2 linked regions of the Nocardioides panacis genome follow. Each later gene encodes a partner of the first gene's protein in a complex. Links are inferred from orthologs where the notes say so. Each region holds a gene or a part of one and is shown in the gene's direction. Other genes may lie near its edges.

Evidence for each region.
Region 2: the proteins of secY (region 1) and secA are in contact, whole or in part, in a crystal structure (PDB 3DIN), measured with the Thermotoga maritima proteins. The link is inferred for Nocardioides panacis from one-to-one orthologs. Residues at the interface, in WP_004081795.1 of Thermotoga maritima: Glu108, Gly109, Glu110, Glu111, Ala236, Glu237, Arg238, Arg239, Ile240, Thr241, Ile242, Gln243, Tyr244, Ala245, Arg246, Arg247, Val248, Thr249, Gly250, Arg251, Arg252, Val253, Tyr254, Gly256, Ala257, Ser258, Thr259, Tyr260, Leu261, Pro262; in WP_004082002.1 of Thermotoga maritima: Glu261, Ala262, Arg263, Lys300, Ala301, Arg302, Thr303, Ile304, Ile305, Leu323, Tyr324, Asp325, Pro326, Val329, Ser330, Tyr333, Ile336, Lys340, Phe345, Val349, Glu363, Phe364, Tyr374, Ser375, Gly376, Gly377, Glu393, Ile395, Thr482, Ser483.

What each region holds. Positions count from the first base shown.
Region 1 is NZ_CP077062.1:3,226,496-3,229,699, reverse strand. Bases 209-3,100 are described here. They hold secY (preprotein translocase subunit SecY), read left to right. Parts: upstream 209-955; coding sequence 956-2,245; downstream 2,246-3,100. Other genes in these bases: map (type I methionyl aminopeptidase), read left to right, coding at 2,832-3,100; KRR39_RS15735 (adenylate kinase), read left to right, coding at 2,245-2,829; rplO (50S ribosomal protein L15), read left to right, coding at 354-794; rpmD (50S ribosomal protein L30), read left to right, coding at 209-352. Also shown: rpsE (30S ribosomal protein S5), read left to right, coding at 1-170; more of rpmD, read left to right, coding at 170-208; more of map, read left to right, coding at 3,101-3,204. UniProt on the Escherichia coli protein: The central subunit of the protein translocation channel SecYEG. Consists of two halves formed by TMs 1-5 and 6-10.
Region 2 is NZ_CP077062.1:2,961,632-2,965,374, reverse strand. Bases 225-3,655 are described here. They hold secA (preprotein translocase subunit SecA), read left to right. Parts: upstream 225-614; coding sequence 615-3,455; downstream 3,456-3,655. Other genes in these bases: KRR39_RS14485 (NAD(P)/FAD-dependent oxidoreductase), read right to left, coding at 3,445-3,655; KRR39_RS14495 (M23 family metallopeptidase), read left to right, coding at 225-416. Also shown: more of KRR39_RS14495, read left to right, coding at 1-224; more of KRR39_RS14485, read right to left, coding at 3,656-3,743. UniProt on the Escherichia coli protein: Required for protein export, interacts with the SecYEG preprotein conducting channel.

The sequences.
Region 1 (3,204 bases):
TGCTGAGCAAGTCGCTCGGCTCCTCGAACCAGATCAACATCGTGCACGCGACCGTCGAGGCGCTGCGCTCGCTCGAGGAGCCCGAGGCCGTCGCGGCCCGCCGTGGCCTCCCCGTCGAGCACGTCGCTCCCGCCGCTCTGCTCCGGGCCCGAGCAGAGGTGAGCCAGTGATGGCGCGCCTCAAGGTCCAGCAGCAGCGGTCGACGATCGGCTGCAAGAAGAACCAGCGGGACACCCTCCGCACGCTTGGTCTCAAGCGCATCGGCGACGTCGTCGTCAAGGAGGACCGTCCCGAGATCCGTGGGATGCTCCAGACGGTCAGGCACCTGATCGTCGTCGAAGAGGTGGACTGACATGACGCTCAAGCTGCACCACTTGCGTCCGGCCCCGGGCGCCAAGACCGCGAAGACCCGTGTGGGTCGCGGTGAGGGCTCCAAGGGCAAGACCGCCGGTCGAGGCACCAAGGGCACCAAGGCCCGCTACCAGGTTCCGGCCGCCTTCGAGGGCGGCCAGATGCCGATCCACATGCGGCTGCCGAAGCTCAAGGGCTTCAAGAACCCGTTCAAGGTGGAGTTCCAGGTCGTCAACCTCGACCGCCTGAGCGCTCTGTTCCCGAACGGTGGCACCGTCGGCGTCGCCGAGCTCGTCGCCAAGGGCGCTGTCCGCGCCGGCGAGCCGGTGAAGGTCCTCGGGTCCGGCGAGATCACCGTGGCTGTCGACGTGAGCGCGCACGCGTTCTCGGCGTCCGCCAAGGAGAAGATCGCGGCTGCCGGGGGCAGCACCACCGAGATCTGACGGCTCAGCTGTCTTCCGGAGCGAGGCTCCGGGTCAGGGGCTCGAACGAGACGGACTGCGGCATTTGACCGCCAGCCCAGGCCGTTCGAGCCCCTGTTAGGCTTCCGGGGTCCTCTCCCAGACTCGAGGGGACACCCGCACGTGATGGAGAAGAGGACCAGGTGCTAGGCGCATTCGCCAACGCGTTCCGGACGCCGGACCTGCGACGCAAGTTGCTGTTCGTGCTGCTGATCGTCGTGATCTTCCGGCTCGGCTCGCAGATCCCCGCGCCCGGCGTGAACGTGGCCAACGTGCAGGCCTGCTTCGACGCGACCAAGAACGACGGCCTCTACGGGCTGATCAACCTGTTCTCGGGCGGGGCGCTGCTGCGCCTCACGATCTTCGCGCTCGGCATCATGCCGTACATCACCGCGAGCATCATCCTGCAGCTGCTGGTCGTGGTGATCCCACGGCTGGAGACCCTCAAGAAGGAGGGGCAGGCGGGGCAGACCAAGATCACCCAGTACACCCGTTACCTCACCCTCGCGCTGGCCATCCTGCAGGCCACCGGCATCGTCGCGCTGGCCCGCAGCGGGCAGCTGCTGCAGGGCTGCAGCAAGGACCTCGTCTACGACAAGGGCCTGATGACGATGCTGGTCATGGTCATCACCATGACCGCCGGCACCGCGGTGATCATGTGGCTCGGCGAGCTGATCACCGACCGCGGCATCGGTAACGGCATGTCGATCCTGATCTTCACCCAGGTCGTCGCGACGTTCCCCGCCAACCTGTGGGCCGTCCGGGTCGCCAAGGGCTGGTGGGTCTTCACCCTGATCCTGGCCATCGGCCTGGTGCTGATCGCCGCGGTCATCTTCATGGAGCAGGGCCAGCGCCGCATCCCGGTGCAGTACGCCCGGCGCATGGTGGGCCGCAAGATGTTCGGCGGCTCCTCGACGTACATCCCGCTCAAGGTGAACCAGGCCGGCGTGATCCCGGTCATCTTCGCCTCGAGCCTGCTCTACCTGCCGGCCATGGCCGCGCAGTTCGCGGGCAACTCCAAGTGGTCCACGTTCATCTCGACGTACCTGGTCAAGGGTGACCACCCGCTGTACATGGCGCTCTACGCGGCGCTGATCATCTTCTTCACCTACTTCTACGTCGCCATCACCTTCAACCCGGAGGAAGTGGCAGACAACATGAAGAAGTACGGCGGCTTCATCCCCGGGATCCGGGCGGGCAAGCCGACTGAGGAATACCTCAACTACGTCCTGTCCCGCATCACGCTGCCCGGGTCGCTGTACCTCGCCCTGATCTCCCTGGTCCCGCTGGTCGCGATCGCGATCGTCGGCGCCAACCAGAACTTCCCGTTCGGTGGCACCTCCATCCTGATCATGGTGGGCGTCGCGCTCGACACGGTGAAGCAGATCGAGAGCCAGCTCCAGCAGCGCAACTACGAAGGATTCCTGCGCTGATGAGAATCATCCTGATGGGACCCCCTGGTGCCGGCAAGGGCACCCAGGCCAAGGTGATCGCCGAGCGGCTGTCGGTCCCGGCGGTCTCGACCGGCGACATCTTCCGGGCCAACGTCTCGGCGGAGACCGAGCTCGGCCTCGAGGCCAAGCGCTACATGGACGCAGGTGACTACGTCCCGGACGAGGTCACCAACGCGATGGTCCGCGACCGGATCGCGGAGGACGACGCCGCCCAGGGCTTCCTGCTCGACGGGTACCCGCGCACGGTGGCCCAGGTGGCCGAGCTCGACGCGATGCTGGCCGACGCCGGCCAGTCGCTCGACGCCGTCGTGGTGCTGACCGTCGACAAGGAGGAGGTCGTCCAGCGGCTCCTCAAGCGGGCCCAGGACGAGGGTCGCTCGGACGACACCGAGGACGTCATGCGGCACCGCCAGGACGTCTACACCGAGCAGACCGCTCCGCTCATCGAGGTGTACGACGAGCGTGGGCTGCTCGTCGAGGTCGACGGCATGGGTGCGGTGGACGACGTCACCGCCCGGGTCTTCGACGCGCTCGAGAAGACCAACGGCGCGCCCGCGTCCTGACCGTGTTCCGCGACCGCGGCGTCGAGATCAAGACGCCTTCCCAGATCGAGACCATGCGAGCCGCAGGTCTGGTGGTGGGGGAGACCCTCGCGCTGCTGCGCGCCTCCGCCCGCGCCGGCATGACCACCGGCGAGCTCGACGCCCTCGCCGCGGAGAACATCCGGGCGGCGGGCGCGAAGCCGTCCTTCCTGGGCTACGGCCACCCGCCGTTCCCGGCGACCATCTGCGTCTCGGTCAACGACGAGATCGTGCACGGCATCCCGGGTGACCGGGTGATCGCCGAGGGCGACATCGTCTCGATCGACTGCGGCGCGATCGTCGACGGCTGGCACGGCGACGCCGCGGTGACCATCGCCGTGGGCGAGGTCCCCGACG
Region 2 (3,743 bases), 260 kb from region 1 along the record:
CCCGGGTGGTCTCCCCGGCCGACGGCACCGTCCTGGAGGTGTCCCGCACCGACACCTGGGACCCGGCCACCGACCGCGGCGCGGACCGGGGCGGCCGGTCGTTCTCGGTGCGGGGCGCCGACGGGGTGCGCTACTACGGCAGCCACCTGTCCGCCGTGCGTCCCGGGCTGCGGGCCGGCACCGTGCTGCGCGCCGGCGACCCGGTCGGCCGGGTGGGCAACAGCGGCGACGCCCGCGGGATCGCCTGCCACCTGCACTTCGGCCTGTCCCCGGTGTGCCGCGGCACCGGCGACTGGCGGGTGCGGCGCGGGGTCGTGCCGCCGTACCGGTTCCTGCGCAGCTGGCAGCGGGGCGGCCACCTCGACCCCGCCCCCGCCGTACGTCGCTGGCGTGCCGCGCACGGCTGCCGGGGCTGACCGCGACGACCGGCGGACGGCGGCCGACCGGCGCGGATCCGGCAGCGTGGCGGACGCTGCTGGGGAGTCCGGTTACGATGGCAGCGGGGCCGTGACCCCCGCTGGCGCGCTCGCGAGGAGACTCGCCGGGCGGCGCCGGACACCGGTTCCACCGGGACGACCTCGGGGAACAACACCTGACCACAGGAGTCGACGCACGTGCCTGCCATCCTCGACAAGATCCTCCGCATCGGCGAGGGCAAGATCCTCCGGCAGCTCGAGGCCATCTCGCGCGCCGTGAACGCCATCGAGGACGACTTCACCTCGATGACGGACGAGGAGCTCCAGGGCCAGACCGCGGAGTTCCGTCGGCGGCTCGAGGCCGGCGAGACGCTCGACGACCTGATGCCCGAGGCGTTCGCCACGGTCCGCGAGGCGGCCAAGCGGGTGCTCGGCCAGCGGCACTACGACGTGCAGGTGATGGGCGGCGCGGCGCTGCACCTCGGCAACATCGCCGAGATGAAGACCGGTGAGGGCAAGACGCTGGTCTCCACGCTGCCGGCGTACCTGAACGCGCTGTCCGGCGACGGCGTCCACGTGGTGACCGTCAACGACTACCTCGCGAAGTACCACGCCGAGTGGATGGGCCGGGTGCACCAGTTCCTCGGCCTCAGCGTCGGCATGATCCTGCCGGAGATGACCCCGGCCGAGCGCCGGGTCGCCTACGCGGCCGACATCACCTACGGCACGAACAACGAGCTGGGCTTCGACTACCTGCGCGACAACATGGCGAACTCCATCGAGGAGTGCGTGCAGCGCGGCCACAACTTCGCGATCGTGGACGAGGTCGACTCGATCCTCATCGACGAGGCCCGCACCCCGCTGATCATCTCCGGCCCGACCCAGGACGAGGTCCGCTGGTACGGCGAGTTCGCCACCATCGCGCGGCAGATGACCAAGGACGTCGACTACGAGGTCGACGAGAAGAAGCGCACGATCTCCGTCCTCGAGCCGGGCATCACCCGCGTCGAGGACTACCTCGGCATCGACAACCTCTACGACTCGGTGAACACCCCGCTGATCTCGTTCATGAACAACGCGATCAAGGCCAAGGAGCTGTTCCGCAACGACAAGGAGTACGTCGTCCTCAACGGCGAGGTGCTGATCGTCGACGAGCACACCGGCCGGATGCTCGCGGGCCGCCGCTACAACGAGGGCCTGCACCAGGCCATCGAGGCCAAGGAGGGCGTGGAGATCCGCGAGGAGTACCAGACCCTCGCGACCGTCACCCTGCAGAACTACTTCCGGCTCTACGACAAGCTCTCGGGCATGACCGGCACGGCGATGACCGAGGCCTCGGAGTTCGACAAGATCTACAAGCTCGGCGTCGTCCCGATCCCGACCAACAAGCCGCTGGCGCGCACCGACGCGGCCGACCTGGTCTACCGCACCGAGGAGGCGAAGTACGTCGCGGTCGTCGACGACATCGCCGAGCGGCACAAGAACGGCCAGCCGGTGCTGGTCGGCACGGTGTCGGTGGAGAAGTCCGAGCTGCTCGCCGGGCTGCTGACCAAGCGCGGCATCCCGCACACCGTCCTGAACGCCAAGCAGCACGACAACGAGGCGAAGATCGTCGCGCTGGCCGGCCACAAGGGCGCGGTCACGGTCGCCACGAACATGGCCGGTCGAGGCACCGACATCATGCTCGGCGGCTCGGTGGACTTCCTGGCCGACCAGGAGCTGCGGGCCGCCGGTCTGGACCCGCTCGAGGACGGCGACGCCTACAGCGCCGCGTGGCCGGCGGCGGTGGAGCGGATCAAGGCGCAGGTCGCCGCGGAGCACGACGAGGTCAAGGCGGCCGGCGGGCTGTACGTCGTCGGCACCGAGCGCCACGAGTCGCGCCGCATCGACAACCAGCTGCGCGGCCGGTCCGGCCGGCAGGGCGACCCGGGCGAGACCCGGTTCTACCTGTCGCTCGAGGACGAGCTGATGCGGCTGTTCAAGTCCGACTGGGTCGACTGGGTGCTGACCACGCTCAAGGTCCCCGACGACGTGCCGATCGAGAACAAGCGCGTCACCGGCGCCATCGCGTCCGCGCAGGGCCAGGTCGAGTCGCAGAACTTCGACTCCCGCAAGAACGTCCTGAAGTACGACGACGTGATGAACCGGCAGCGCGAGGTCATCTACGGCGAGCGCCGCGCGGTGCTCGAGGGTGCCGACCTGCACGAGCAGATCCGGGACATGGTCGACGACGTCGTCGAGGGCTACGTCACCGCGGCCACCGACGGCTTCCCGGAGGAGTGGGACCTCGACGCGCTGTGGGCCGCGCTCAAGCAGCTCTACCCGGTGACCCGCACCCTGGCCGCGGTCGAGGACGAGGCCGGCGGCCGCAACGGGCTGACCCGCGACCAGCTCGTCGAGGACCTGAAGGCCGACGCGCAGGCGGCGTACGACGCCCGCGAGGCGGAGTTCGGCGAGGACGTGATGCGCGAGCTCGAGCGGCGCGTGCTGCTGTCCGTGCTGGACCGCAAGTGGCGCGAGCACCTCTACGAGATGGACTACCTGCGCGAGGGCATCGGGCTGCGCGCCTACTCCCAGCGCGACCCGCTCGTGGAGTACCAGCGCGAGGGCTTCGACATGTTCCGGGCCATGATGGACGGGATCAAGGAGGAGGCCGTGGGCTACCTCTTCAACCTCGAGGTGCAGGTCGACGAGGAGCCGGAGGTGGACCACACCGGCCACGCGCACACGCTCGCCGACCAGGGCGTCGAGGTCGGCCCGGCGCTCGCGCAGGCCGCCGCCTCCACGCACACCGGCGAGCACCCGGCGATCCGCGCGAAGGGCCTCGACGGCCCCCGGGCCCCGCAGAAGCTCTCCTACTCGGCGCCCTCCGAGGACGGCGACGCGGAGGTGGTCGGCGCTCCGGAGCAGGTCGCCGACGCCGAGTTCGCCGGCACCAGCCGCAACGCAGACTGCCCCTGCGGCTCGGGCAAGAAGTACAAGAAGTGCCACGGCGCACCGGGCGGGCCGACCGGCCTGACCACCCGCGTCAACGGCTGAGCCGCCCGGCCCCCGCCTCCCGTGGCGGGGGCCGGGGGGTCAGCTGGCGTGGTGCACCTCCTGCAGGCCGTAGACCGGGGTGTCGATGCCCTCGGCCCGGGCCTTGAGCTGCAGGGCGAGGTACAGCGAGTAGTGCCGGGACTGGTGCAGGTTGCCGCCGTGGAACCACAGCGCCTCCTGCTGGGTGGGCTTCCACATGTTGCGCTGCTCGCCCTCCCAGGGACCAGGGTCCTTGGTGGTGTCCGACCCGAGGCCCCACACCTTGCCGACCTTGTCGGCGGTCGCCTG